4 regions of the Pelotomaculum sp. FP genome follow, and region 1 is predicted to be linked to each of the others. Evidence: riboswitches for the same ligand, from Rfam matches in the RefSeq annotation. Region 1 holds a riboswitch; each other region holds the start of a gene.
What was found. Region 1 has a riboswitch for cobalamin ahead of Psfp_RS05620 (hypothetical protein). Riboswitches for the same ligand answer to the same signal wherever they lie in the genome.

Region 1 (7,303 bases):
GTATGTGGTACGGCCCTGGACCGTGCGTCAGTATGCCGGATTTTCCACGGCGGAGGAAAGCAACGCTTTTTATCGCCGCAACCTGGCCGCCGGGCAGAAGGGCTTATCCGTCGCTTTTGACCTGGCCACGCACCGGGGGTATGACTCCGACAACCCCCGGGTTGTTGGGGATGTGGGTAAGGCCGGGGTGGCTATAGATTCCATATTGGACATGAAGATTCTGTTTGGCGGCATTCCGCTTGACAAGATGTCGGTTTCCATGACCATGAACGGGGCGGTTCTGCCGGTCCTGGCGTATTATATCGTAGCGGCAGAAGAACAGGGCGTCAAGTTGCCTCAGCTTTCCGGTACCATTCAAAATGATATTCTCAAAGAGTACATGGTGCGCAATACCTATATCTACCCGCCCGAGCCGTCTATGCGCATCATTGCCGACATTTTTGCCTTTACCTCCCAGAACATGCCCAAGTTCAACAGTATCAGCATCTCAGGCTACCACATGCAGGAGGCCGGCGCTTCGTGTGACCTTGAATTGGCCTATACCCTGGCAGACGGCCTGGATTACGTGCGTACCGGCTTGAAGGCGGGTATCGATATTGACGCGTTTGCGCCCAGGCTGTCTTTTTTCTGGGCCATCGGCAAGAATTATTTTATGGAAGTCGCCAAGATGCGGGCCGCCCGCCTGCTCTGGGCCAAGATCATAAAACAGTTCAATCCCAAGAACGAAAAGTCTTTGGCCCTGCGCACCCATAGTCAGACTTCAGGCTGGAGCCTGACGGAGCAGGACCCGTACAACAACGTGGCCCGGACCTGTATTGAAGCGATGGCGGCAGCTTTGGGCCACACCCAGTCGCTGCACACCAATTCCCTCGACGAGGCAATCGCCCTGCCTACCGACTTTTCCGCCCGCATCGCCCGCAACACCCAGCTTTACCTGCAGGATGAAACCGGTATCTGCAAAGTAATTGACCCGTGGGGCGGCTCGTATTACGTGGAGGCCCTGACCGGCGCTATCACACGCCGGGCCTGGGAGCACATCCAGGAGGTCGAATCTCTCGGCGGTATGGCCAAGGCGATCGAAACCGGCCTGCCGAAGATGCGCATTGAAGAGGTGGCGGCCAGGCGCCAGGCTCAGATCGACTCACGCAAGGAATCAATCATAGGCGTCAATAAATATCGCCTGGCCAAGGAAGACCCGATTGAAATTCTGGAGGTTGATAATACTTCCGTACGCCTGGCGCAAATAAACCGCCTGGAAGAATTGCGCGCCGGGCGTGATGACGCCAAAGTGCAAGCGGCATTGAACGCCATTACCCATGCGACGGAAACCGGGGAAGGCAACCTCCTCGCCCTGGCTATTGAGGCGGCCAGGGCAAGAGCCAGCCTTGGTGAGATCTCTGATGCCATAGAAAAGGTGACCGGTCGTCATAAGGCTGTCATCCGTTCCATTTCCGGCGTGTACAGCACCGAGTTTGGCGAGGAGCGCGAAGTGGCCGTGGTCAAGCAAATGGCTGACGACTTTGAAAAGCGCGAAGGCCGCCGCCCCAGGATCATGATTGCCAAGATGGGACAAGACGGTCATGACCGTGGCGCCAAGGTGATCGCCACCGCTTTCGCCGACCTGGGCTTTGATGTGGATATCGGTCCGCTTTTCCAGACTCCGGAAGAAACGGCCAGGCAGGCGGTGGAAAACGACGTGCATGTTGTCGGTATGAGTTCGCTGGCGGCCGGCCACAAGACTTTACTGCCGCAGCTGGTAGAAGAATTGAAAAAACTCGGTCGGGAAGACATCCTGGTTGTAGCCGGCGGGGTTATTCCCGCGCAGGATTACGAGTTTTTAAAAGCACACGGAGCCGCCGCCATATTTGGGCCGGGTACGGTCATTCCGGTTGCCGCTCAAAAGGTTATAGAAGAAATCAATCAACGCCTGCAGGAAGTCAGTTGATCGTATGAACAAGGAGAAGCAAAGGCCGGAATGGGTTCCCAAACAAACCGATGATGTTTTTGCCACCTATGTGGTGGAAGGGGTGGAGGGCGGTCATGATGGGATGCCGGGCCAATCCGTCGGTGATTCTGTACGTGCTGCCGGCGTTCCCCGCCGCCGGTTTGGCGTAGATGACTATGTGCAAGGCGTGCTGTCCGGAAACCGCACGATCCTGGCCAGGGCGATAACGCTGATCGAGAGCAATGCTCCCGCCCACATGGAAGCAGCCCAGGAGGTGTTGAAACACCTGCTGCCGTATACCGGCAAATCTGTAAGAGTTGGTATCACCGGTGTGCCTGGGGCCGGGAAAAGCACTTTTATCGAAGCGCTTGGCAGCATCCTCTGCGACAGGGGGCGTAAAGTGGCGGTATTGGCGGTCGATCCCAGCAGCACGGTTACCCGCGGCAGCATCCTGGGAGACAAAACCCGCATGGAGGTTTTATCCCGTAAGGAGAATGCCTTTATCCGTCCATCGCCTTCCGGCGGCACATTGGGCGGAGTGACCCGCAAGAGCAGGGAAACCATGCTGCTCTGTGAGGCTGCCGGCTTTGACGTGATCCTGGTCGAGACCATAGGTGTCGGGCAAAGTGAAGTCGCGGTACGCACGATGGTAGATTTTTTCCTTCTGGTCGTATTGACCGGCGCGGGCGACGAGCTGCAGGGAATCAAGAAGGGGGTCATGGAATTGGCCGACGCCGTTCTGATCAATAAGGCTGATGGTGATAATAAAATCAGGGCGCTTGCCGCAAAGGCGGATTATGCCAGGATCCTGCATTACCTCCAGCCGGCCACAGAGGGCTGGAAGACCCTGGCTTATACCTGCTCTTCCATAACCGGTGAAGGTATCGCTGAAATCTGGTCTGCCATCGAAGCGTTCCGTGACCAGACGGCCGAATCAGGCGTATTCTATGCCCGCCGGCGTTCTCAGACACTGGATTGGGTTTATGCGATGGTTCAGGAACAGCTGCAGGCCAGTTTCTTCAATCATCCGGGAGTAATCCGGATCAAAGCAAAAATTGAACAGGCCATTGTGGAAGGCAGGTTGTCCGCCACCCTGGCTGTGCAAGAATTATTAAAAGCTTTTGAAGGGTGACCGGGGATTTTGCAAAAATCAGAGTGAGAGGTTTGATTACCCGGGGTTTTTAGGCCCGGGTAATCAAACAGGCTATCTTTAGACGCTGCACGGCTTTGATTTGCTCGGGTCAGACTTGCGTAAATGGGGTGAACAACGGTTGTATCAAGACTTCATTGATTTTAACGAGAAAATCCCAATGAACGACATCAAATTTTCCTTATTCGAAGGAAGGACATTCCTTATCGTTTCACAGCAACAATTGAAGGTCTTGAGTTCTGCCGTCCTTGGAGGAGGATTGCGGAGAGTCAGGTTTATTATAAATCATACCGTCGATAGAAATTACTATGGCAAATTGACGCCCGCAAAATATCTTTCCCATATGGCGAGAAAGATGAACCTGGGGAGTGATACTGTGGGCTTGATGACAGCTGTGGACGTTAAGCGCACGGTGATGAGCTTTGGAACAAGAGATGATGTTGCTGTCGCCGCCTTATCCACGGTGGGGGTGGGCAACGCCTGTTCTGCAGGCGCCAAAAACGCTTTTTTTAAAGGCGAGGACAGGCCGGGAACAATCAACATAGTCGTTCTTATTGACGGTGACTTAACCGACGCAGCCATGGTCAACGCCGTTATAACAGCGACGGAGGCAAAGTCCATGGCGATGATGCACGCAGACATTCGCCTGCCGGATGGAACAGTGGCTACGGGCACTACGACCGACGCTATAGTGATCGCCTGTACTGCGAAAGGAAGGCTGCACCATTACAGCGGGATGGCAACCGACCTGGGCTTTTTAGTAGGGCGCGCAGTTTATAAGGCTGTAGCCGAGGGTATCAGTAACAGCTGTGCTTATGAAGGGTCTTACGGGTGCGTGAAGCTAAACTGAGTACATTTCCGCCGCAGCATTGCTAACATAAAAAAATAGATAGAATTTAATCAAAAACACAATAAATATTTGACAAAATAACTAAATAATGTTTAAATATGGTCAACTGAATAATTTTGTCCAGGTTCCTCCGCCTAGCGGGGGTGAAAAGGGAACCGGGTGAAAATCCCGGACGGTCTGGCCACTGTAAGCGGGGAGCGACTCCCAAAATGCCACTGGATTTTATAATCCGGGAAGGCGGGAGACACGCTGTGATCCGCAAGTCAGGAGACCTGCCTGGTCAATAGCGCCGCCTTCCGTGGAAAGGACAGGGCTTTAGCTGTGTTTATTAAGGTATGTACCTTGAAAACCCGGCCTCTTAACGGATGAGGCCGGGTTTTTCATGTTGATATCTCCTTCTTTTGTTTTACCTGTTCAGTGATGAATGGGTACATTTTTAAAGTAATCAATATTGACATAGAGCCGCCATAATCCATACGCACACCTTTGTTCACAGACCTTGCCCGGTGATTCCTTGCACCAACATGAAATATTGACATGATTCAATCAAGGTTGGTAAACGCGCCTGTTTGCGAAAACAGACACACTTTTGTTCAACAAGAAAAAATCAAGCGCAATGCGGAAAGGATGTGATTCCATTGGGCTTGTAAAACAACACAAAGTCTGCCTGTTTGCATATTTCAGTAATAGTGAAAAAACTTATGTGAAATGGAGGAAAAAACATGAAAACCGCTTCTAACAAATTCGTGTTCGTGAATAAGGCGTTGATTCTGCTTATAGCAGTGGTGATGATGCTCGCGATGAGCGCCACGGCGTTTGCGTCCGACTCTGATCCCAACTTCACCAAGTCGCCGAGCACCGAATATACGTATCATGTTGGGCAGGGCTCGGGAACGCAGATTACCTTGCAGGTAGGACCAGCCGACTCCGCATGGAGCTTTACCGGGTTCAGCACCCCGGCGGAAGCTGCCAAAGTCACCTGGACTGAGACATACGGCGCAGATCTGATGAACGTGGGCACGCCGACGGTGGTTGATATCGGTGGCGGCGTGTACGTCAATCAGGTCGTGCTGACCACCCAAAACTACTGGAGCGCCTACGGCATCCGCGCCACCTGGAACAATGGGGCGGCCAGCGAGCCCTATATGGATTTTACGGTCAATGTGGATCCTATCAGCATGCAGGCCGCCAAGACCGGCATCACCGTTGACGTTCAGGCGCCGGAGTCTGGTGCGCTTGCTGCATGGAACAATCTAAACACCAACATCACCGCGACGCCGGTCGGCGCGTCCAGCTCGAACCCCCTGTATAACACGCTGGCGATCCAAAAATACTCCACTCCGTTTGCGGCCCTTGTCGCGATGTTCAACAGCAATCCCACGGAGTTAGATTATTCAACCTGGCTGAACACCGGCGGATTTACGCCTGACGGCACCTATCTCTACAGCCTGACCGGCTATACGGGATATGACGAGCTTGAAGAAGAGTTCCTTACTCAAACAAGGGATGCCTCAGGGCTGTATGGCTGGCAATACTGCGTATACAGAGGGCAAGACCTGCATAAGGTCGCGATGTCCCAAACCATCGGCGCCTCCGGCTTCGCGCTCAACAGCGGGGATACCGTTGTCTGGTATTATGGAATATTGGGATATACATTCCCGGCCTATTACACTCCCATGAACTGATGCCGGTGTCGGGGGGCGTTCCGTACAGGGCGCCCCCTGCTCTAAGCAATCATTCAAACAGAGGAGGAGAGCAATAATGAAAAATAGAACGGCCCGCAGGCTGGTGTACCTGCTGCTGGCATTTGGCTTGGCCTTCGCCCTGCTGCCGCTTTCGGCTCCGGCGGAGAACGCCGCGCCGCCGCAGACAGACGCGTCCGTGACCGGCGCGGCATACTCCAGCGCCGGCACGTTGACGGTGCCCAACGCGGTATACCTCAACTCCGGCATTTGGACGGTGACGGTTCAAACCAACAGCGCCGACGCGGATGGGGGGGTACCGGTCCTTGAGCCGGAGTTCTCCTATGGCGCCGTGTACATGGAGAACGGCTTTGACGAGGCCAACAAGCTGACGCCCGCGGTCTCGTCTGGTGAAAACGGCTGCACGGTATATACCCTCAGCGTCCCCGCGCAGACCGGAGTTCTGTTCTATAAAGCCTCCACCCTGTGGGAGGGCAATCAGGTTCCTGCCGGCGGCGGCGCTATTCCCGTCACGGCCGACGGGCAGGCGGCAACGCTGGCAGTATTTCTCCTGAATCTATGGAACAGTATGCCTGTTTCAAATGGGGAAGTCGGCATCAGCGACGTTGCAACCACCATGACGGACGGGCAGGGCTGGGCCTATCAGTGCTATGTCTACCAAAATCCCGATAATATCCCGAACAACCGTTTCATATATACGTTGCCCGCCTACGGCAACGACAATCTCTATTCCTATGACGTAACGGTCAGCAAGGACGGCTACCTCGGCTTCGGCAACAACGCGATGGCGGTGTTTTTAGGCGGCTATCATTCCGATGACATCAGGATCTGTCCGTCAACCTCTCTTACATTGAAAGTACCCAAAGGCGCCACGACGGTGTTGCAGCGGAAAACCCGCCATTATATTCCGTTCATTCCCGCGAAGCTGCTCGCGTCCGACACGTCTGACCCCGATTACGACAGGTATACCTATGAGTGCCCCGTTGGCGGAAATATCGGAAATTACCACTACCGCATCTCAAAACCGGGATATGTTACAAAGGCGGCCTGCTTATCCAGCGCAATCAGCGAACCGACAACGATAACCTTTCATCTGGAAGCGGCCCCCGCAGAGCGGGTAACCTACCTGGAAAGCAATTATAGATCGCCCAACGGGTACGAGGACAACCTGCTGACGAATGCCCCGGACAGCGCTTTTATTAATCTGGCTGCAAGTGAAACATTTAAAATAAAGCCTTTGCGCGCCTGGCAGATATGCAACAATGAGGTGGATAACTATTTTATCGAGCCGGATTTTCATTACAGCGTGGTATCCGGCGCTTCGGTCACGGTGGATGAAAACGGATTGGTGCAGGCCGTCGGGGACGGCGTCAGTCTGGTTCGCATTACCTACGACCCGATTGAGGTCAACGGCGTCTATTTTAACGGGATTGACCCAATCAACACCGGTTTGATCGTGGTCAACGCCGGCGGCGGCGCCGCCGGTTTCAATACCGGCATCGACCTGCGGGAATACGACACCGTATACATAAACGGCGGGGTGAACTATCCGGACGGCGCCGCGGCGCCCGCGCAGGAGACGGCGCAGTACACCTTTACTCCCGAGGCGGGCGCGTCCGTCCGTGTGCTTGCCCCCCCATCCAATCCCGTTGGGT
Region 2 (7,303 bases), on a different contig from region 1:
TGTTGATGCGGTCGGTATGATGCTCTAGTTTTACTAATGGAGAATTGCGAAGAGAGCGGAGGATAACCCCCAGCCCACTACCCCAGAGGCTTTTCGAGAACCAGTTATGACCAATACCAATCATGGTGATAACTTGAACTTCCTGTTTATCTTTGAGTAAATACGCATGGTTGCAGAAATAATATCTGTAAATGCTTAAGAGATACAGGGAGGTCAACCATTGCCAACGCAAAGAAATGTGGCCGCGGCTATTCTGGAGCAACTGGCCGCTTGGGGTGTCCACAATGCGTACGGTCTGGTCGGTGATGATATATTCTACATCATGGATGCTCTGGCTCATCAGGATAAAGTGCATTTTTACCATGTCAAGCATGAGGAAACTGCCGCTATTATGGCTTCAACCCAGGCCAAGCTGACCGGCCAGGTGGGTGTCTGCATAGCTGACGGGGGTCCCGGGACGCTGCACCTGCTGAACGGCCTGGCGGATGCCTGTGTCGACAACGTCCCGGTACTTGCCATCACCGGCCAGGTAAACCGCCGGCAGATCGGCTCAAATGCCAAGCAATACATAGACCAGCAGTCACTGATGCGCCCTTTGGCGGCTTATTCCGCATTGCTATGTGAATCGTCAGCTTTACCCCAGGTTATGGAAAGTGCTTTCAGGACTGCAGTGGCTGGCCGCTCGGTAGCCCATGTCAGTGTTCCCATGGACGTACTCCCCATGCCTTGCGGTGAAGCTGCGATTCCGTACGCCCCGTATTTGCATACAGAACCCGCTTCATCAACTGAGGTGGTGCGAGGAGCCCAGGAAATCATGCGCGGGTCGCAGCGTCCGGTTATCCTGGTGGGAGCCGGGGGGCGTAAGGCAAGTGAAGCTGTTGGCGAACTGGCCTTGCGTTGGGGCGCCGCTGTGGTCGATACCCTGGCCGGTACGGGTGTGGTAGCAAGATCCCACCCCTTTTACGCCGGAGGTTTGGGTCATGCCGGCAGCCCGGCTTCGTCCAAAATTCTGCAGCAAGCTGACCTGTGCCTGATTGTAGGCGCCAACTGGTGGCCTCATGAGTATGTTCCAAAGAGTATACCGATTATTCAGATTGACATCAACCCTGCTAATGTGGGGTCAACCACCCCGGTTTCCTATGGCCTGGTGGGCGCTGCGGAACAAATTATAGAGGAGTTGATAACAGGCCTCGACGGTAACTCCAAACAGGAATGGCTCAAGTTTATACAAGACGAAATCTCCGCATGGCTGGAAGATTTGGAGAGAGAAGCTGCCGTCAGCGGCGCACCCGTTCACCCGGCCTTTTTAATGCGGGCCTTGCAGAATACGGCGCCGGACGATGCCATTATCAGTTTGGATACCGGGGATCATACGGTCTGGTTCGGGCGTGTTTTTCAGCCCGTCCGGCAGCAGGTGTTGCTGTCGGGGAAATGGCGGACTATGGGATATGGGCTGCCGGCAGCAATGTCGGCGGCGATTAACAGGCCCAACCAGAAATCGATTGCCCTGGTTGGCGATGGCGGCTTTGCTATGACCATGTCGGACTTTCTTACAGCAGTCAGGTATGACCTGCCTATTACGGTAGTAGTCGTCAACAATCATTCCCTGGCCATGGAAAAGAACAAAATGACGGCAGGCGGGCTGGTACCGGAGGGGACCTTCCTGCACAATCCTGACTTTGCCAGGTATGCTGACGACTGCGGTGGTTTGGGCCTGAAAGTCTCGCACTCTGCCGACCTTGAGCCCGCTCTCAAAGAGGCTATAGAGAGCAATCGACCGTCACTTGTGGACGTTTATACCTCCGACCTGGCGGTTCCCGGCACAACGCTCCTCTCCTAAATAAATCGCCTGAGGATAATGACCCCGCGCGGGTCTTTTGTTTGAAAGGAATAATTATGAGCCAAGGGTCCTATTTGCAATTAACAACCGGAGAGTTGGGAAAAAGAGCTAAAAATGCCGTTGACATGCTGGCCGACTGCACGGTGTGCGCTCAGTACTGCCGGGTCAACCGCCTCAAGGGGGAACTGGGCCTCTGCCAAGGGGGCAGGAATGCCGTGGTAAGCAGTTATGGCCCTCACTTTGGGGAGGAAGCGCCGCTGGTCGGTTCCAGAGGGTCAGGAACAATATTTTTTGCATTCTGCAATTTGAAGTGTGTTTTCTGCCAAAACTGCGACATCAGCCAATATGGTTATGGTGATGAGGTTTCTGCCAGGGAACTTGCCGAAATGATGCTGGAACTGCAGGAGGGTGGCTGCCACAACATCAACCTGGTGTCGCCGAGTCACTTTGCTCCCCAGTTCCTGGAAGCGCTTGTTGTAGCTGTTGACATGGGGCTGACAATTCCGATCGTCTACAACACGGGTGGTTACGACACGCCGGCAACGCTTGACCTGCTGGAAGGCATTATTGATATATATATGCCGGATATAAAGTTTGCAGATGATGACGCCGGGCGAAAGTATTCAGGCGCGGCAGGCTACTATACCGTAACCAGGCAGGCCGTAAAAAAAATGCACAACCAGGTCGGTGACCTGGTTATAGATGAACGGGGGATTGCCACCCGTGGACTGCTGGTAAGGCACCTGGTCATGCCCGGCAACCTGGCCCGTACTGAAAAAATCATGGAATTTATAGCCGAAGAAATATCCAAGGATACTTTTGTCAATGTTATGGACCAGTATTATCCGGCCTACAAGGCCTTTGACCATCCCGAATTAAACAAAAGAATTAGCAGAAAGGAGTATTCGGCGGCGGTTCAGGCCGCCAGAGAGGCCGGTTTGACCAGGCTTAACGGCGGGTGACAACCCCGCCAAGCGATATGGTGAACCGTAATTAATTAGTTAGAAAATCATGCCGCTATCGCGGCGTCACGTACCAACTAAGTGATGTTAGGCGCCATTTCAATTGCATAACGGCGCGTCAGCGCCGCACTTGGGCGCCTAATGTGGCTTTTGTGCGAATGAATTCACACCTACATTTGAGCACATTGTAGCGACCGAAATGTTTTCAAGGTAGTTGTAATGGGAGGGATTCTTTTGTCTATTAAAAGTGTTAGAAGAATAATGAGAAATATTGTTCTGGTATCCATACTATTGTCTCTGGTTGCGCCCCTTCAGGCTTACGCCTATCAGGTGAACGGCAACAACGTCACTGAGGAAATCATCACCCAGGGGGTTGTTTTACATAGCATCAACCTGAATACTAACGAGGGACCGCTGAACGTTTATGTCCTCAAAGCAGATCTCTCCAATCCTTACGTTAAAATTGATACGATCATCGGATCGGACGGCACCCTCAATAAGAACCAGTCAGTGCTGGATATGGCCAAGCGTACCGGGGCGGTGGCCGCTATCAATGGAGATTTCTTTCAAATGGCGGAAAGCGGCCGGACCATCGGTTTAGCCTATCAAGGCGGGCAACTGGTGGAGAGCCCCGCCTTGCGTAATGATATGTATGGATTTGGCATTACCGAAGATAAACTGCCGCTGTTGGAAATCTTCAACTTTACCGGCCAGGTGGTTACAGAAGCCGGTAAAAGTTTTCCGCTGGCCGGAATCAACAAGCCTGGTTATCTCTTGATGAACGGACTTTCATCTGATGTGGATGCTCTGAATATGTACACAACGCTGTGGGGTACCACCAGCAGGGGTAAAATATCCGGCCTCACCGGGGTAAAAGTTGCAGTGGTCAGGAACGGAGTTGTCCAGCAGGTCTTAACCGACCAACCGGGCGTAACGATCCCGCAGGATGGTTTTGTCCTGCAGGGACATGGCCTGGCAGCCCAATTCATAACCGACAATATGCCGGTGGGTACAAAAGTTGACGCCAGCTACTCGGTGGCCCCTCAGGGAGACAAACTCCTGGCTGCGGTGGGCGGACAGGCACTGCTGGTTGAGGATGGCCACCTGCCTGCCTACTTTACCCAGAATATTTCTGGTAAAGTCGCCCGGACGGCGGTTGGTGTATCAAGTGACGGCAAGACTCTCTACCTGGTGGCGGTTGAAAGGAAGGCTGCTGCCGACGGGACTATAATCAGCAGGGGTATGAGCCAGGAGGAGTTGGCTGAATTTTTGATTTCAATCGGGGTTTGGAGAGCTGTTAATTTGGACGGTGGTGGTTCCACCACCATGGCCGCACGGAGCCTGGGTGACTTCGAGGCCGGCCTGATCAATCAACCACAGGGTTCTTCCTTGCGATCAGTTGCAGATGCTATAGGCGTTTTTTCGACAGCGCCGCAGGGCAGTTTGCACGGCATGGCTGTAAGCGGGCCGTCGTTGGCTCTTGCCGGAACACAAGCTTCATTTAGCGCCAAAGGGTATGATGAATACTACAATCCTGTAAGTATTAAACCAGCCGACATAAAATGGTCCGCAACTCCTTCAGGTGATTTTACCGGTAATGTTTTAATACCTAAGCAAGGTGGTACGGTAACCGTGACGGCCAAGCTGGATAACGTACAGAGTTCGGTGAATGTGCAGGTTGTCGGGCCGGAGTCACTATTAAGTTTAGCTGTAACACCGTCGGCTATTACTGTTAAGCCTGGGGAGAAGGTTCCCCTGTCGGCAAAGGTGAATACAATTTATGGTGATACCTTTGATTTAAAATTCCAGGATGTCACATGGACCATCAGCGGTTCAATAGGTAAGATTGCGGATGGCAGCTTTACCGCGACAGATCAGGTTGCTGAAGGTGAAATTAAGGCCACCTTCCAGGGGTTGAGCACATCGATACCGGTTACTGTTAAACCGTCCTGGGTAGAACTGCAGGCCCTTCCAGAGCAGGAATCATCTGCTGGACTGGATAGCTGGATTCATGTTACGTTCCCTGCGTCAAGCGTATCAGCGCCGGCCACGATAAGGCTGGCTTATGCCGCTGAGACTACCGGGTTGCCGGCGGACTGCATCAACCTCGGCGCAATAACGGTAAGCCCGGCGCCTGGGGAGAAAGCTGATCTCAAGGCCCCCTGGTGGCTGAGTTGGGATTATCAACCCGGTACAATAACTGGCCGTCCGGCCATCCTGATGTGGGATGATTCCACTAAAAAATGGGAAGAGCAGCCTGCCAGGCTGGATGACCAGGGTGAGGTGAAAACAATTAGCGCCCGGGTATGGGGGTTTGGCCAACTGGTCCTGGTGGATGACCATAGGAGACTTCCGTCCTTCAAGGATACCGGCAAGCACTGGGCCGAAGCGGCCATCAACGACCTGGCGGCGCGCGGGGTGGCCAACGGTTTTCCCGATGGCACATTTCTACCCGGTCAGGCCGTAACCAGAGCTCAGTTTGTCAAGCTGCTGTCATCAGCCCTGCAGTGGCCGGCCGTGGAAAAGTTACCGGCCTTTAAGGACAGCATACCAGACTGGGCCAGCAGCGCTGTCGCTGCCGCGGTTGCCAACGGAGTCGTCTCAGGTTACCCGGACGGTACCTTTAGGCCGGATTCATGCATTACCAGAAGTGAGATGGCTGTTATGATCAACCGGGCGCTGGCGCTGCAGGAGACAGACGAAAAGCTAAAGTATAAGGATACAGGAGCAATTCCCGATTTTGCCAGGACTGCGGTGGCCAAAGCTACCAGCGCCGGTTTATTGCAGGGCGAAGGCGGCTTATTCAGGCCCAAGGACGGGGCAACCCGTGCGGAAACAGCGGTGGTGGTCAGCCGGGTGCTTAAGTTGTGGGTTGAAAAATAGAAAATATTTCTGCCTTACACAGCAGGAATATATATGCCTAAAGTTGAATCTTTATAAAAATTATTACCGTGTTAAACCAACAGGTGCCCGCTGGGGAGAATAGGGAATCAGGTTTAAGTCCTGAGCGGTCCCGCCACTGTAAACAGGAGCGCTATCGCTAGTTTGCCACTGGCAGTTTGCCGGGAAGGTGCGATGTGTGATGAATGTGAGCCAGGAGACCTGCCTGTTGTGTCCACGAACCCTGCTTTGCAGGGGTATCCGATGGATGATGGTAAAATCCACGGCCTGATGAGGCTGTGGATTTTTGTTTTTCCTCAGCTGATTCCAAGTTCTAACTATATTAGGGAGGTTGAAAAACAATGCTTTATCAAACCATCAATCAAATTGGAGACCTGGATCGCAAGGCCATGGAAGAGGCGCAGAAACGGCTGGACAGCTTAATCAAGCCGCCGGGGAGCCTCGGCGTACTGGAAGAGATGGCAATACGCCTGGCCGGTATTACCGGCAAAGCCAAACCCCGCGTTCAGGGGAAATCGGTTATCGTCATGGCGGGGGACCACGGAGTGGTCGACGAAGGTGTGAGCGTAGCGCCCCGTGAAGTTACCGTCCAAATGATGCAGGCTATGGTAAATGGTGTAGCTGGAATAGGGGTTCTGGCAAGGCACGCTGCTGCCAGACTGGTTGTGGTCGATGTCGGTGTTCTCACGCCCGCCGCCTTGCCGGGTGTTGTACAGCGCAAGGTCAGGGCAGGTACCGGGAATATTGCCGCCGGCCCGGCTATGTCACGGGATGAGGCAGTGCAGGCCCTGGAAGTGGGGATAGAGGTAGCCCAGTCCGAGATTGACGCGGGAAGCAGCCTCCTCGCTACAGGAGATATGGGGATCGGCAATACCACCCCGAGCAGCGCTATCCTGGCAGCCTTTGGCGGCTATACAGCTGAAGAGGCGACCGGCCGCGGGACCATGGTCAACGACGAAGTTATGAGACTGAAGATTTCCGCGATAGCCAGGGCGCTCGCAAAAAACCGGCCGGATCCGGAAGACGCCCTGGATGTTCTGGCAAAAGTCGGCGGGCTTGAGATCGCCGGTCTGGCCGGTGTGATCCTGGGGGCCGCTGCCAGGCGGACGCCTGTGTTGATTGATGGATTTATAACCACCGCGGCAGCCCTGGTGGCCTTCAAACTGCAGCCTAAATCCCGCGAATATATGATTGCCTCCCACCTGTCCGGTGAACAGGGACACCGCCTTATGTTGGACCTGTTGGACCTGCGCCCGGTGATTCACCTGCAAATGAGGCTCGGGGAGGGAACGGGAGCCGCTCTAACCATGAGCCTGGTTGAAGCTGCCACGAAAATAATGCGGGAGATGGCTTCTTTTGACGAAGCCGGCGTCTCCGACCTGGAAGAAGATAAAATACTGAAATAAGAACGCGGCGCCAGTAGCGGATGAAAACTAGTCAATGTGGGTGCGATCTGTATTAAATTTCAGATTAGTTATATTTTTAACTTGATATGGTTCTATTGTGTTATACTATTACTTACAGGTAGTAGTTAAGAAACAACTGCAGGATCCCTGCCGGAGGGAAATAAAATAAAAGCAGCTTTATACTGCTGAGGTGG
Region 3 (7,303 bases), on a different contig from region 1:
TGAGTGGATGTATTAAAGGTTTCAGCAAAATCCAACCCAAACTCTGTCGCTGGCGCCTTGGCAGGTGTACTCCGGGAACGTGGTTGCGCCGAAATGCAAGCCATTGGAGCGGGCGCACTCAACCAGGCAGTAAAAGCTGTAGCAATTGCAAGAGGCTTTGTGGCGCCAAGTGGTGTTGACCTGATCTGCATTCCGGCATTCACCGATATCATCATTGACGGGGAAGAAAGAACAGCAATCAAGCTGATCGTGGAGCCCAGGTAAGCGTATGTTTTTATCCGCCAGCTAACCAGGACCTGTTTATTCAAAAGGATAAACAGGTTTTATTATATTTGCGGGGGAATTGACTCTTGGTCTATCAGGTTAATAGAAGAGCGGCAGAACTGCACAGGCAGAGTGTGGTGGTAGACGCTCACTGCGACACCTTGACCGCGCTGCCGCAGCAAAATAGACGTCTTGGCCAGTCAACCGGCCGCGGTCATCTAGACCTGCCTCGCTTAAAGATGGGCGGCGTAAAATTGCAGTTCTTTGCCGCTTTTATCTCTCCGGAATATAAACAAGAGCCGCTGAAGCGGGCTCTGGAACTGGTTGATATTTTTCTGGAAGAAATGGCTGAAAACACAAAAGATGTCCAGCATGTAAAAAATCTGGACGAAATATACCAGGCCTGCAATTCCGGTAAAGTCGCCGCCCTGCTCACCGTGGAGGGCGGTGAATGCCTGCAGGGCAGCGCCGGGGTCCTGCGGCAACTATATATTTTGGGTGTACGAGGCCTTACCTTGACCTGGAATAACCGCAATGAACTGGGTAACGGGGTCAACGCAATGGAAACCGCAGGCTTAACCGCTTTTGGCTTCAATGTGGTAGAAGAGCTAAACCGCCTGGGAGCCCTGATAGATGTTTCCCACCTGTCGGAAGAAGGGTACCGGGACGTTCTGCGATATTCCATTCATCCGGTTATCGCGTCACACTCCAATTGCAAAGCTCTCTGCAACCACCCCCGCAACCTGAGTGATGAACAAATCAGATTGCTTGCTGAAAATGGCGGGGTGCTGGGGATAACCTTGGTACCGGACTTTTTAGGTGGAAGTAAGCCTTCCCTAAAAGAGGTACTTGACCATATTGACCACGCCGCAGCTGTCGGAGGTATAGACTGTGTGGGGCTTGGTTCTGACTTTGACGGTACAGGTACCCCGGCGGTAGGACTGGAGGATTGTTCCTGCTGGCCTGCTTTAACCGCCGGCCTAATCGATAGAGGATACTGTGACGGAGATGTTAAAAAAATAATTGGTGAAAATTTTTTAAGAGTAATCGGGCAGGTTTTAAAATAAATAATGTCGAAGTTCAAAGGGCGGTGATGTTAATGGAGGTTGACCTGCATGTCCATACCAATTATTCAGACGGCACGGAGAGTCCGGATGAAGTCACAGCAAAAGCAAAAGCAATGGGCCTGGGCGCAATAGCCATTACAGACCATGACACGCTGGAAGGAATTGAGCCTGCTATAACAGCCGGGAGACAGCATAACCTTGAAATTATCCCTGGTATTGAGCTTGGCTCGCAGTATCAAGGTCAGGACGTTCATATATTAGGATACCTGGTCGATGCGCAACACCGGGAGTTACTGGCAAGGCTTTCGTCAATCCGTAGTGACCGGGAGTTGCGCATGGAAAACATGGTGAAAAAACTGCAAGATTTAGGCTTTCCGGTTAACCTGGACCGGGTCCGGGCTATCGCAGGCATTGGTTCGTTGGGCCGTCCCCACCTTGCCGCAGCCATGGTGGAAACAGGTAGGGTAAAGACTATGTCCGAGGCTTTTGAACTTTATATAGGGCACGGGCGACCGGCTTACGTACCCCGCGCCAGACTCACTCCGGCAGAGGCGATCCATCTGATCCGCGCTTGCGGAGGGGTTGCTGTCCTGGCTCACCCCGGCCTGCTCAGCGATCAAGCGCCGCTAGAAGAGTTGATAGATGAGCTGATAAAAGCAGGAATCGCCGGTCTGGAGGCCCATCATCCGGCGCACGACAGGGAGCTGGCCGGTTATTATGAGAGACTGGCCCGCAGAAAAGGCTTAATTGCCACCGGCGGTTCGGACTACCACGGTCCGGAGCGCTATGCCGAAAGCAGACTGGGTTTGGTTGCTGTGCCTTACGGAGTAATTGAGGCTTTAAAAGCAAAAAGAGCGTGCGCTTCTTAATTTCGGGAGGTAATTATGGAGATAGCAAGGAGAATGCAAAGCCTGTCTTCAGGTGTTTTTAACGAGATGGAAATACGCAAAAAAACTGTTGAGGCCAGAGGCGTAGAGGTTATCAACCTTGGAGTGGGTAGTCCCGACCAACCCCCTGCGCCCCACATCGTTGAGGCTCTCCGCAAGGCAGTCAGCGACCCGAAAAATTATTCTTATTCTCTGGGTGGGACACCCCGCCTGCATAAGGCCTTATCTGGTTGGTATAAAAAACGTTTTCATGTAGACCTTGACCCTGACCGCGAGATCCTGGTGCTGATGGGTTCCCAGGATGGTCTCGCTCATTTGGCCATGGCTTATGTTAACCCGGGAGATCTGGCCCTGGTACCCGACCCTGGATACCCAATTTACAGCTTCAGCATTCAGATGGCAGAGGGAAACATTTATCCTCTTCCCCTCCTGGCAAAAAACCGGTTCCTGCCTGATCTTTCCCAAATTCCGGAGGAAATTGCCGCCAAGGCCAAAATGATGTGGCTTAATTACCCCAATAACCCGGTTGCCGTTTCAGCTGATTGGGAATTTTTTGGACAAGTGGTAGAGTTTGCGCGCAAATATGACATCCTCGTCTGCCATGACGTGGCCTACGCCGAACTGGCTTACGACGGTTTTAAACCTATGAGCTTTTTGGAAGTCCCCGGCGCAAAGGAAGTGGGGGTTGAGTTCTACTCACTTTCCAAGACCTACAATATGGCTGGCTGCAGGGTCGGCTTTGCCGTAGGCAATGAAAAGGCCATATCCAATCTGGCCCTGGTCAAATCCAACATTGATTACGGAGTGTTTTTTGCGGTCCAGGAAGCTGCTGTAGCAGCCCTGACCGGTCCGCAGGAATGCGTCAAAGAGAATGCGCGTACCTATCAGAGGCGCCGCGATGTGCTTGTTGACGGACTGGCCAAGTTGGGTTGGCAGATGCCCAAGCCCAACGCGTCCATGTTTTTATGGGCGCCAATTCCACGCGGGTATACTTCCTCCAGCCATTTTGCCGCCGACCTGCTGGAAAGAGCCGGCATAATTGTTATTCCCGGTATCGCTTTCGGTGAGATGGGAGAGGGTTACGTCAGGATTGCCCTGGTCAAAGACGAAATCATGCTGGCTGAGGCAGTACAGAGGATTGGTCAAAATTTTAATTTCCTTTAGCAATCACTTAGTGAGGGAACCTGCTCAAATGTCTATTAGCCTTCAAGCCGGCATATACTAGGATCGAAACACCTGGTGAGGAGATGCCGCCGTGGAAGAAAGGATGGATGTTGATTTCTTAAGGGATAGGGTCCTTGAGCTTGAGGAAAAAGTTGAACAGCTCAGGTTAAGCCGGAGAGTACTCATGAACTTGATTGAAAAAATTGAAAAGGATAAAGCTGGATTTTTATCCCGCCTGGAAAGGGAAAATCGTAAACTTCAACATAACAATTATCGCTATGCCCAACGGTTATTACATAAAAACAGGCAGATAGTGGAGTTGGAGTCAAAACTTCAGGATGGCGCCTCTCAAAATTTTCGCAAATAAATAATCTATCCACAGATATATACACAGGATGGCAATAATTGTTAGTATTAGCATAATACGCCTTGATTAAGGTTTAATCGACAAGCAATAGACCCGGGGGGGTCTTTTTTTTGGTCATATATGGTATAATGCTATATATTACAAATATTATGAATGGCGGCGGTTTTGGTGCGAATAGCCGTGATTGACGGGCAGGGCGGAGGTATAGGCAAACACCTTACTGAAAGACTGCGCCGGGAATTACCTGAAAATATTGAGTTTTTGGCCCTCGGAACCAATGCTCTGGCCACTTCCGTGATGTTGCGGGCAGGCGCCAACGAAGGAGCAACCGGCGAAAATGCCGTGCTCTACAATTCCTTACGGGTTGACATCATTGTCGGGCCAATCAGCATTCTTTTTCCAAATGCCATGCTGGGTGAGTTGACTCCCAAAATGGCGGAAGCCATTGCTTCCAGTCCCGCCCGCAAGGTGCTCCTGCCGCTTAGCCGCTCCGGCATTGATATTGTCGGCTTAAAGGCTGAGCCGTTACCGCACCTGATCGAAGAATTGGTTAAAAAGGTAAAGGATATTATTACATGATAAATAGTTCTTGCTCTGCAGGATAATGGTAGATGATGTGGAATATGAAAAATTAAATTGCCGCAGTCGCCCTTTTGGGTGTAATTGGGGAATCAGGTGCGATACCTGAGCGGTCCCGCCACTGTAACCGGTTACGCGCACAGCGCTTTAATGCCCGGCCAGGCTTATTAAAGGGGAGTAAATGCGGGTAAACGGAAGCCAGGATACCTGCCTGCGGGTAACGACCGGACTTCCTTCGAGGTAAAGGGGACGGCGGGTAAAATTGCTTTACACAAACCCCGTTCCTTTAAGGAGGCGGGGTTTTACTATGGTAAGCCCATTTAAAGTATTGATCGGCTGGTGGATTATGAAAGGTAAACTTATCCTGGTATTGGGAGGAGCCCGCAGCGGTAAAAGCGAGCTGGCTGAGAACATAGCTTCACGGCTTGGAGGGGCTGTTAAATATATTGCCACTGCCACAATACAAGACCCGGAAATGGCTGAAAGGGTCAAACTGCACCAGGGACGAAGGCCTGCATCCTGGCTCACGTTCGAAGAACCGACAAATATCCTTGGGGTTTTAAAAAATGGAAAGCAGGGCGATGTGTTTCTTCTGGACTGCGCCACCCTTTGGCTTACCAATCTTCTTTTGGCAGAAAACCTGCCACGCTGCGGAGCTGCGACTGCTGAAAAGCAGGAATATATCCTTGGGCAGGCTCAAGCCGCAGCCGAAACGATTCACCAGGGCCACCACCTGATTATCGTTTCAAGCGAAGTCGGGTTGGGCCTGGTTCCGGACTATCCCTTAAGCAGGACGTTCCGGGATCTGGCAGGAAAGGTCAATCAGCTTCTGGCCTCAAAGGCGGACCAGGTCTACTTAACAATAGCCGGGCTTCCTCTGGAGATAAAGTCGCTGGCAGAGCAAAAATGGAGTGATTGATTATGTCGGCCAAAACGATCATGATTCAGGGAACAGCTTCACACGTAGGCAAGAGCGTTCTGGTTGCTGCGCTTTGCCGCATTTTTAAACAGGACGGTTACCGTGTCGCCCCTTTTAAGTCACAGAACATGGCCCTGAATTCCTTTGTCACCAGAGACGGCGGTGAAATGGGGCGGGCTCAGGTGGTGCAGGCCGAAGCTGCGGGTCTGGAGCCTTCTGTTGACATGAACCCGATTCTGCTCAAACCTACCGGACACGCATCGTCCCAGGTGGTGGTCCTGGGCAAGCCGGTGGGCAACCTGTCCGCCATGGGTTACCATACGGATTACGCGCCTAAAGCCCTGGCAATAATCGAAGGAGCTCTGAACCGGCTGCTTGCGGCAAATGACATGGTGGTGATCGAAGGCGCCGGAAGCCCGGCTGAAGTCAATCTTCAGGAGCACGAAATTGTCAACATGCGTATCGCCAGGATGGCGCAAGCCCCGGTTTTGCTCGTAGCCGATATTGATAAAGGGGGAGCCCTGGCCTCAGTAGTAGGCACCCTGGAACTGATAGCTCCCGACGACCGCGCGCGTGTACGCGGAATTATTATCAACAAATTCCGCGGTGATATCAGCCTCTTTCAACCCGCGGTGAAATTTTTGGAAGAGAAAACCGGTAAACCGGTAATCGGGGTGGTCCCTTATTTTCAGGGGTTCAGGGTTCAGGAGGAGGATACCATACCTGAGGATAGAAGCCGTGCCGAACTGGTCGAAGAACAGGGCTGGGTTGATATAGCGGTTGTTAATCTACCGCACATCTCCAATTTCACGGACTTTGACCCGCTGGAGGACGAGCCTGACGTCAGGCTCCGGTACGTAAGCAAGGGAAGCAACCTGGATGAACCGGATTTAATCATCCTGCCGGGCAGCAAGAATACCATCGGCGACCTGGCATTCCTGAACCGTTCCGGATTAGCGGCGCAGATCGTTGAGTTTTACCGCAGGGGAACCCCTGTCATCGGCATCTGCGGGGGGTTTCAGATGCTGGGCAGGGAACTAAATGACCCTCTGCATACCGAGTCTGAAATTCCACGCCTAGACGGGCTTGGGCTCCTGGACACTTCAACTACTTTTGCTCCGGAAAAAATCACCACCCAGGTGGAGGCTGAAGTTGCCGGTTCCGGGCTTTTTCTTTGCGAAACCTCAGACAACAGGATTAACGGTTACGAGATCCATATGGGCAGAACCGAACTGGCCCCGGACGTGAGGCCCGCCTTTACCATACTGGTACGCTCAGGAGAAAAGGTTTTCTTTCCAGACGGAGCCGTAAGCCCGGACGGCCTTGTTTTCGGCACTTATATCCACGGTATCTTTGACAGTGATTCCTTCCGCAGGCGCCTGATTAACACTCTGCGCAGGAGAAAAGGGCTTGAACCCCTGCAGGCCTCCGATACCCTTTTGGTCCACGAACAGAGGGAGAGAGATTTTGACAAGCTGGCAGCTGTTGTCCGGAGCAGTCTGGCTATGGAAAAGATTTATGGCCTGCTTGGCATGGAGGGACCTATCTGCCATGGGTAAATTGAAATGCCTATAAACGCCGGACTTCTTATATTTGCCGCCTACCTGTTGGACCTGGTTTTGGGAGACCCGCATGGTTGGCCCCACCCGGTGGTTTTGATCGGCAAGGTCATCTCCAGCCTGGAAGCTGGGGTGCGGCGTTTTTTCAGGAGTCCCGCGGCTCTGCTGGTATGCGGCGCTATGGTGGCGGTCATAGTTGCCGGGGGCAGCTGGCTGGTAACCGCCTGCCTGGTCAGGTGGTCCTATGCAATAAACTACTGGTTTGGCTCTGTCCTTACCGTTTGGATTATTTACACCACAATCGCAGCCAAAAGTCTGGCCGCGGCAGCCTGTGATGTTTACAACTCTTTGCAAAAGGGCAATTTGGCCGAAGCCCGCCGCAAGGTGGGATGGATTGTCGGACGGGACACAGAGCAAATGGATGCCGCTGACGTCACCAGGGCCACGGTTGAAACCGTCGCCGAGAATATTGTTGACGGAATTGTTTCACCCCTTTT
Region 4 (7,303 bases), on a different contig from region 1:
AAGGGTTATGAAGCGTGGTATTTTAATGGACTTTGATGATACCCTGGTGGAAACCACGGTCTATTTCAACCAGGCAAAAAGTTGGTTTGCCACGCTAATGGCTGGAATGGGTTTTCCCGCTGAGAAGGCTTTGTCCACCTTAAACGAGTATGATATTAAAAACGTGCAGTTGAGCGGGGGATTTTTTAAGGACTGCTTTCCACGTGCGTTGGTGAGACTTATGAGTATTGCTGTCGCGTTTATGGCACAAATTACTGCAGCAAAACGCGGCAGGAAATTGAAGACCTGGGCTGGTGGGTGTACCGGCAGCCAGTCCGGCCAATCCAGGGCGCTGAAGACGTTTTGACGCAGCTGTCCGGGAGGTACCCGCTTCTTCTCGCCACCAAAGGGGAACCTGCAGTGCAAAACCTGAGAGTTGAGCAGAGCGGGCTGGCTCGCTGGTTTGACAAGGTCTATGTCCTGAACGAGAAAAACGCTGCAGCTTATACCTCAATTGCCCTCGAGCAGAAAATCAAGCCGCCGCTGTCCTGGGTGGTGGGCAACAGCATGAAGTCAGACATAAACCCGGCGCTGCAGGCAGGCTTTAACTGTATCTTCATTCACCATCCCCACACCTGGGACTTTGAGGATGAGGAACCTCTGGGCGGTCACATCAGTGTCGACAGCCTGACCAGTATACTTGAGTTCATAACTTAAAGATGCGTTAAATTTCTATGAGGCATGCTCGAATAATTTTAAACCCGCAATTTTAGTCGTAAGCTGTAGGTAGTAGGGCGCAGGTGGATCCTGCATTCCCAAATTTAAGCCTGCATTTCAGCTTGGGGGTAAATAGATGCGCGACTATCATGTTCACCCCGGTTATTCAATTGACGCGGAACCTTCCGGTATTGATGAATACTGCAGGAAGGCTATCGATATTGGGCTTAGTGAAATCTGTTTCACCACTCACCTGGAAGTTGACCCGCAGCGCAAGCAGCTGGACTGGTTTGTCCGCATCGCCCAAGGCATAGTACCAATGGACGACCTGATATGGCTTGACGTGTATTTCCAAGATATCGAGGACGCGAGGCGGAAGTGGTCGGCACACGGCCTGAAGGTTAGGGCAGGAATCGAAGTGGGGTACGACCTGGGGCAGGAAAAAGCTATTGAGCGGGTAGTCAGGGGCTACCCTTTTGATTTTGTGATGGGCTCTGTCCACTGCCTGGAACATCTGGCCATATCTTCAAAGAAGGAAAGCCGCCTGTATTTCCCTGGCAGGCAAATGCTAACGGGGGTAGGGGAGTACTTTAGGCTCCTGTCAGAGGCGGTAAGCTCCGGCCTGTTTGACTGTATCGGGCACCTGGATCTTTATCGCCGTCATGGCCGGCATTATTGGGGGCCGGAGATTTCGCGCGCCCACGAGGAGTTTGCGGAACCGGTCCTCAAAACTATAGCAGCAAGGGGCATGAGCCTGGAGGTTAATACCTCCGGTTTGCGCCGTGGACTCAACGATTTCCATCCTTCCATGGATATCCTTGAACTGGCTGTGGATTCAGGTGTCAGGCTATTTACGTTGGGCTCCGACGCCCATCGCCTGGCGGAACTCGGGATGGGTTTGGATAGCGCACTGGAATTACTGGCCGGCTATGGTATCGAACCCGTTTCCTACCTCTTGCGGCAGCCGGTTTAAGGGGCGGAAAAAGGTGGACAAAACCACCCCCTTACCATAAAATAAAATTAGGAAAACCAGGAGGCAAACCCCATGACTCAGAGAAGCGGGAAAATAGTAAAATGTGACCAGGAAGGCAATATCACCGCTACTTTTGGAGCTGACCTCCTGCTTGAGGGCTCAACGTCAATTCCCAACATCCTTCTAAAAATTTACTCAAGTATTGGTATCTCCGATTACCAGATGATGCTCTTAATCCAGCTGATCAGACTGCACGTGGAGGAAAAGGAGCTTTTTCCGTCCCCCGAAAAGCTGGCTGAATGCATGGAATCTGATCCAGCCAGGATTAGGAGGGAACTGGCTGGTTTGCTCGAAAAAGATATCATCTCGGTCAGCCGGTTCTATGACGGCACCCGCAACCTTATTGTGGAGGGGTATGATTTTGAACCCCTATTCTTAAGGGTCTCGGATATCTGGGCAGGCTTGCGCGCCCAGGAGATTGAGGAATCTGAAAAGCTGATTAAAAGTTCGGCCGGTTTAGGTGACAGCCGGTTTGATGTCCATACCGTCGACCTTATTTCCTTATTTGAGAATGAATTTGGACGGCTTCTCTCCCCCATAGAAGTTGAGCAAATCGACCAGTGGGCAAGTGAAATGGAGCCATTGCTTGTTGTTGAGGCGCTGAAAAGGGCGGTTCTGGGGGGTAAACACAACTTCAAATATATTAACACCATCTTGATAGAATGGAAAAAGAACAATGTCAGGACGCTGGAGGAAATATCCCGCTACGAGCAGGATTTTCAAAAACGGCGCTCCAGGCAAAAAAGCACAAATACCGGGACAAGCCCGGGTGGCGCGGACAATAATAACGATGCCAGGAAAAAGGCTTTCATCCGGACTCTTTATATCTAAAACATGACTTTTCTTAACAATATTTAAGGGATGCAGGTGATTGGGTGGGCTGCCAGCTGTGCGGTGACCGTGGCGTAATTATAATGGAGGAAGGGGCTATACCCTGCCGGTGCATGAAAGAAAAGGCAGCAGCAAAACTGTTAAAGGACTCCAGACTGCCTGTTAATCTTCAAAAATGCACATTCGAAAACTTCAAATTCAAATATTACGCTAAAAACTGTCTCGATCTGGTCAATGGGATATCTTACTATGAACTGGCTAAACATGCTTTTGAAGCGGCTCAAGGTTTTGTCAAAAGATTTTCGGCTGATCCCGGAGCCGACGGACTGCTATTTACAGGGCAGGTGGGAAGCGGTAAAACATTTCTGGCCTGTTGTATCGCCAATACCCTGCTGAAAGAAGGAAACTCAATTCTTTTTGCTGTGGTGCCTGACCTGCTGGATCAAATACGTTCGACCTATGACACGGGAAGAAATACTGAGGACCTTACCGAGTTTGACCTGTTGGATACGGCCAGGCAGGTGCCGCTCCTGATTTTGGACGACCTGGGGGCTCATAATTACACGGAGTGGACCAGAAATAAAATCTATTCAATTATCAATTACCGCCTCAACCACCGTCTTCCGGTCATCGTAACCACCAATATCAGCCCCGAGGACCTGGAAGGCTATCTGGGAGAAAGGACTACTTCACGCTTGCTGGAGATGTGCAAGCCCTACCGGTTTTTGGTGGATATGGACATACGCGCTATACAGCGCAAAGAAAAAGGTTATTAAAACCTGTAAAATATGAAAAAGAACAACGCGGACAGGTGCCCCGCCGAGGGGAGAATAGGGAAGACCGGGGAAATGGAAACTGGTTCCAAAAAGGTCCAGATCTAAGGAGCCGGCGCGGTCCCGCAACTGTAACCGGGAGAGTACGCCGCACTTTTGTCACTGGGTTAACCGGGAAGACGCGGCAACAAAGACCGGAAGCCAGGAGACCTGCCTGTCTGCTGCTCACCGCAGGCTTCGCTGGAAAGCCAGGGGTTTTTTTGACGCATATGAAAAGCCCCGTCTAGTTGACCGGGCTTTTATCATTTCTCCGGCTTGGTGCGGCCAACGGAGCTTTTGTCGCAAGGAATTTTAGTTCTTCGGCCGCATGGAGGAAGCTGTTATGAATGAACTGTTATGAATGAATTGGAAATATCCATGCTGAAGACCGGAATTACCACCGGCGCGTCAGCTGCAGCGGCGGCGCGTGCGGCGGCATTGCTGCTGTTGCGGGGTGAAACCAACAAAAATATTACCATTGTGAACCCTGAAGGAAACCTGCTTGAGGTTCCTGTTGAGAGTTTGGAACTGGACGGCTCCTGTGCCAGGGCTGTTGTAATCAAGCAGGGGGGGGATGATCCCGATGTAACCAGCGGCCTGCCTGTGGTAGCTGAAGTCGCTGTCTGTGCTGGCGGCGTTCATATCATGGGGGGACGAGGTGTCGGGGTTGTTACCAGGCCAGGCTTGCAGGCGCCGGTAGGCAGTCCCGCCATAAATCCCGTTCCGCGTAAAATGATTGTGGATGCCCTGGACGACCTTATTAGGCCAGGCTCGGGCGTAGAGGTTACTATTTCAGTCCCCGGGGGCGAGGAGGTGGCTCTCAAGACCCTTAACCCGCGTTTGGGGATTGTTGGAGGTATTTCCATCCTGGGCACCACCGGCATTGTCAGGCCGATGTCTGAAGAAGCTTTTAAAAAATCACTCGCTCCACAGGTTGACCTGGCTGTGGCCGCCGGCTACCGGAAGGTCGTCCTCACCCCGGGCCGGATTGGCTTCCGGACGGCGGTCGAACGGTATGGATTGCCTCGCGAAGCTGTGGTTGAAATGAGTAATTTTGTGGGCTACATGCTGGATGTCTGTGTCGACCGGGGCATTGAAGCAGTTTTATTATGGGGTCACCATGGGAAATTAGTAAAAGTCGCAGCCGGCATCTTTCATACCCACAACAGGTTGGCCGACGGGAGGATGGAGACCCTTGCCGCCTTCGCAGGTCTTTACGGGGCGCCGGCCGGTCTAATCAGCAAAATTATGGCAGCGGGTTCTGCTGAAGAAGCGTTGGGTTTGCTTAAAGAGAGCGGCTTCGCCGGAATATTCAATGCTATTGCGGCCAGGGCCAGTACCAGGGCCGAGGCTTATACCCGCACCCGGTTGAAAGCTGGTACGGTACTGCTGGGGTTGGATGGAACGATACTGGGTATGGACGAGTCAACTCGTTTAATTGGAAGGGAAATGGGATGGCAAAAATTGCTGTAGTAGGGGTTGGACCCGGTGGCAAGGAACATCTGACTCCGGCAGCCATACGGGCGGTCGCTGAGGCGGATGTCCTGGTGGGCGGGGAGCGCAGCCTGGCCCTTTTCAGCGGTCAACCGGGCGAAATTTTCACTATTAAAAACAATCTGCAGGAAATGATTGAGTATATCCGGGAGAGAATGGACGAGAAAAAAATTGCGGTAATAGCTTCGGGTGATCCCGGCATGTACGGTATCCTGCAGTACCTGAGGCGGCATTTTACCCCTGCCCAGCTGCAGGTCATCCCGGGTATCAGTTCGGTACAGTATGCTTGCGCCCGGCTGGCAGTTTCCTGGCACGACGCCGTTGTGGTCAGTACCCATGGACGGGACCGGACCGTACTGGCAGAGACCGTGGCAGGCAATAGCAAGGTAGTTGTCCTGGCCGGACCGGAGGAACCACCGCCGGTTCTGGCAAGTGTCCTGGTAAACGCCGGCATGAAAGACAAAACTGCTTATGTCTGCGCCGAACTTTCGTACCCTGCCGAAGAAATTAATGCCTTTACCATCCTTGATCTTGCCCGATGGGAAGGCCAGTGGGATAAAAGAAATTATGTTATGGTGATTTTGGATGAACAGCCGATGGATTTACCGGACACCGGGAATAAGCGATGAGCTTTTTGTGCGCGGCAACGTCCCCATGACCAAAGAGGAAGTACGGGTGATCACCCTGGCCAAGGCCAGGTTGGCGCCCAATCATGTCGTGTGGGATATTGGAGCAGGAACAGGGTCTTTGTCAGTTGAAGCCGCCTTGCAGGCCACCGGTGGTTTTGTTTACGCCGTGGAGCGCAGTCCGGCAGGGATTCACTTGATTCAAAGCAATATGAAGGCTTTTGGATTGGATAACTTGAAAATCATTGAAGGTGTCGCGCCGGAAGCCCTGGACGAGCTGCCGGACCCTGACCGTGTTTTTGTAGGCGGCAGCGGGGGACATTTGACCGGCATATTAGAAAGTGTTTACCAGAGACTTCTACCAGGGGGCAGGATTATTGTAAACACGATTACTCTGGAAACCGCGGCTCACGCTTTAGAACTACTGCAACAGTTCTATGGCGATGTCGACGCGGTGCAAATCAGCGTCGCCAGGGTAGTGAAAGCCGGCGCCAGCCACCTCCTTAAGGGTATGAATCCGGTTACGGTTCTTTCAGCGGAGAAGAGGGCTAATTACTGATAATAGATCTCAATAAAGTAGTCTTTCAAGATCTGACACGGCCTTAAATACCTGAAAAAGACCAAACATTCTTATAAAATACCCCGGTGTAGGCGCCATTTTAATCGCACACGGCGTGTCGGCGCCGCACTTGGACATCTTAAATGGGGCTTTTGTGCGAATGAATTCGCACCTATATTTGAGCGACATTGTAGCGGCCGAAAGGTTTCAAGGTAGTTGTTTATTCGTACAAAAAGGGGGGGTTGATATGATTTATTTTATCGGAGCAGGCCCAGGGGATCCGGAGCTGATTACAGTAAAAGGAGCAAGACTCTTGGCTGAAGCCGAAGTGGTCATATATACCGGTTCCCTGGTTAACCCGGCCTTACTCGATTACTGTAAAGAGGGGGCCGAGATACATAACAGCGCAGGTATGTCCCTGAAAGAAATTATAGACACTATGGTTGAAGCGCACGCCAAAGGTAAAAGGGTGGCCAGGGTCCATACCGGCGATCCTGCCCTGTTCGGCGCGATCCAGGAGCAGATGGACGAATTGCGCCGGGACGGCATACCCTTTTCCGTAATACCGGGGGTTAGTTCCTTCCTTGCTGCCGCAGCGGCTATCCCTCATGAGCTAACCTTGCCGGGTGTAACCCAGACGGTAATCCTGACCAGGGCTGAAGGACGGACACCTGTGCCAGCTGGAGAAACGCTGTCTTCCCTGGCCGGGCACGGCGCAACCATGTGTATCTTTTTAAGCGTGCATATGATGGCGGAAGTGGTCAAGGCGCTTAAATCAGGGGGGTATACACCGGACACACCGGTTATTGTGGTAGAGCGGGCATCCTGGCCTGAACAGCGGGTCATTCACGGTACCATTGAAGATATTGAGCAAAAGGTGATGGAAGCAGGGGTCAACAGGACCGCCCAAATCATGGTGGGCAAGGCTTTCGGGGCGAATTACGAGCCTTCCAGGCTTTATGACACAAGCTTCGACCATACCTTCAGAGGGCCGGCACAGTGAAAATAGGGGTAGTGGCCGTGACCAGGCAAGGCGCCGCGACTGCCTTAAGGGTTTCAACTGCGCTCTCGGAACTGCCGGGGGCAGAGGTTGACATACTGGCGCCGGCCAGATTCGCTGCTAGTTTTCCAGGCTCACGCCCATACAAGCAGCCCCTGCGTCAACTGTGCAGTGAAATATTCCAACAGTACAGTTGCCTGGTTATGGTTATGGCCATGGGTATCGTTTTCAGAACCATGGCGCCTTGCCTTG

Region 2: another riboswitch for cobalamin. It lies ahead of cobT (nicotinate-nucleotide--dimethylbenzimidazole phosphoribosyltransferase); the one in region 1 lies ahead of Psfp_RS05620 (hypothetical protein).
Region 3: another riboswitch for cobalamin. It lies ahead of cobU (bifunctional adenosylcobinamide kinase/adenosylcobinamide-phosphate guanylyltransferase); the one in region 1 lies ahead of Psfp_RS05620 (hypothetical protein).
Region 4: another riboswitch for cobalamin. It lies ahead of cbiD (cobalt-precorrin-5B (C(1))-methyltransferase CbiD); the one in region 1 lies ahead of Psfp_RS05620 (hypothetical protein).

What each region holds. Positions count from the first base shown of each region.
Region 1 is NZ_QFGB01000009.1:74,760-82,062, forward strand. Features, by position in the region: gene scpA (methylmalonyl-CoA mutase) at 1-1,945, shown strand, start outside; gene meaB (methylmalonyl Co-A mutase-associated GTPase MeaB) at 1,950-3,077, shown strand; gene Psfp_RS05615 (adenosylcobinamide amidohydrolase) at 3,256-3,945, shown strand; cobalamin riboswitch at 4,051-4,240, shown strand; gene Psfp_RS05620 (hypothetical protein) at 4,668-5,630, shown strand; gene Psfp_RS05625 (S-layer homology domain-containing protein) at 5,707-7,303, shown strand, end outside.
Region 2 is NZ_QFGB01000063.1:12,511-19,813, forward strand. Features, by position in the region: gene Psfp_RS18025 (thiamine pyrophosphate-binding protein) at 221-1,840, shown strand; gene Psfp_RS18030 (radical SAM protein) at 1,897-2,802, shown strand; gene Psfp_RS18035 (S-layer homology domain-containing protein) at 3,037-5,685, shown strand; cobalamin riboswitch at 5,750-5,927, shown strand; gene cobT (nicotinate-nucleotide--dimethylbenzimidazole phosphoribosyltransferase) at 6,045-7,109, shown strand.
Region 3 is NZ_QFGB01000010.1:78,372-85,674, forward strand. Features, by position in the region: gene Psfp_RS06095 (stage V sporulation protein S) at 4-264, shown strand; gene Psfp_RS06100 (dipeptidase) at 351-1,331, shown strand; gene Psfp_RS06105 (PHP domain-containing protein) at 1,364-2,200, shown strand; gene Psfp_RS06110 (LL-diaminopimelate aminotransferase) at 2,216-3,382, shown strand; gene Psfp_RS06115 (translation initiation factor 2) at 3,486-3,749, shown strand; gene Psfp_RS06120 (DUF3842 family protein) at 3,918-4,328, shown strand; cobalamin riboswitch at 4,376-4,558, shown strand; gene cobU (bifunctional adenosylcobinamide kinase/adenosylcobinamide-phosphate guanylyltransferase) at 4,636-5,247, shown strand; gene Psfp_RS06130 (cobyric acid synthase) at 5,250-6,806, shown strand; gene cbiB (adenosylcobinamide-phosphate synthase CbiB) at 6,813-7,303, shown strand, end outside.
Region 4 is NZ_QFGB01000008.1:78,435-85,737, forward strand. Features, by position in the region: gene Psfp_RS21515 (hypothetical protein) at 8-346, shown strand; gene Psfp_RS05140 (hypothetical protein) at 343-696, shown strand; gene Psfp_RS05145 (histidinol-phosphatase) at 833-1,669, shown strand; gene Psfp_RS05150 (DnaD domain protein) at 1,742-2,560, shown strand; gene Psfp_RS05155 (ATP-binding protein) at 2,644-3,336, shown strand; cobalamin riboswitch at 3,353-3,566, shown strand; gene cbiD (cobalt-precorrin-5B (C(1))-methyltransferase CbiD) at 3,730-4,845, shown strand; gene cbiE (precorrin-6y C5,15-methyltransferase (decarboxylating) subunit CbiE) at 4,827-5,495, shown strand; gene cbiT (precorrin-6Y C5,15-methyltransferase (decarboxylating) subunit CbiT) at 5,452-6,051, shown strand; gene cobM (precorrin-4 C(11)-methyltransferase) at 6,299-7,054, shown strand; gene Psfp_RS05180 (cobalamin biosynthesis protein) at 7,051-7,303, shown strand, end outside.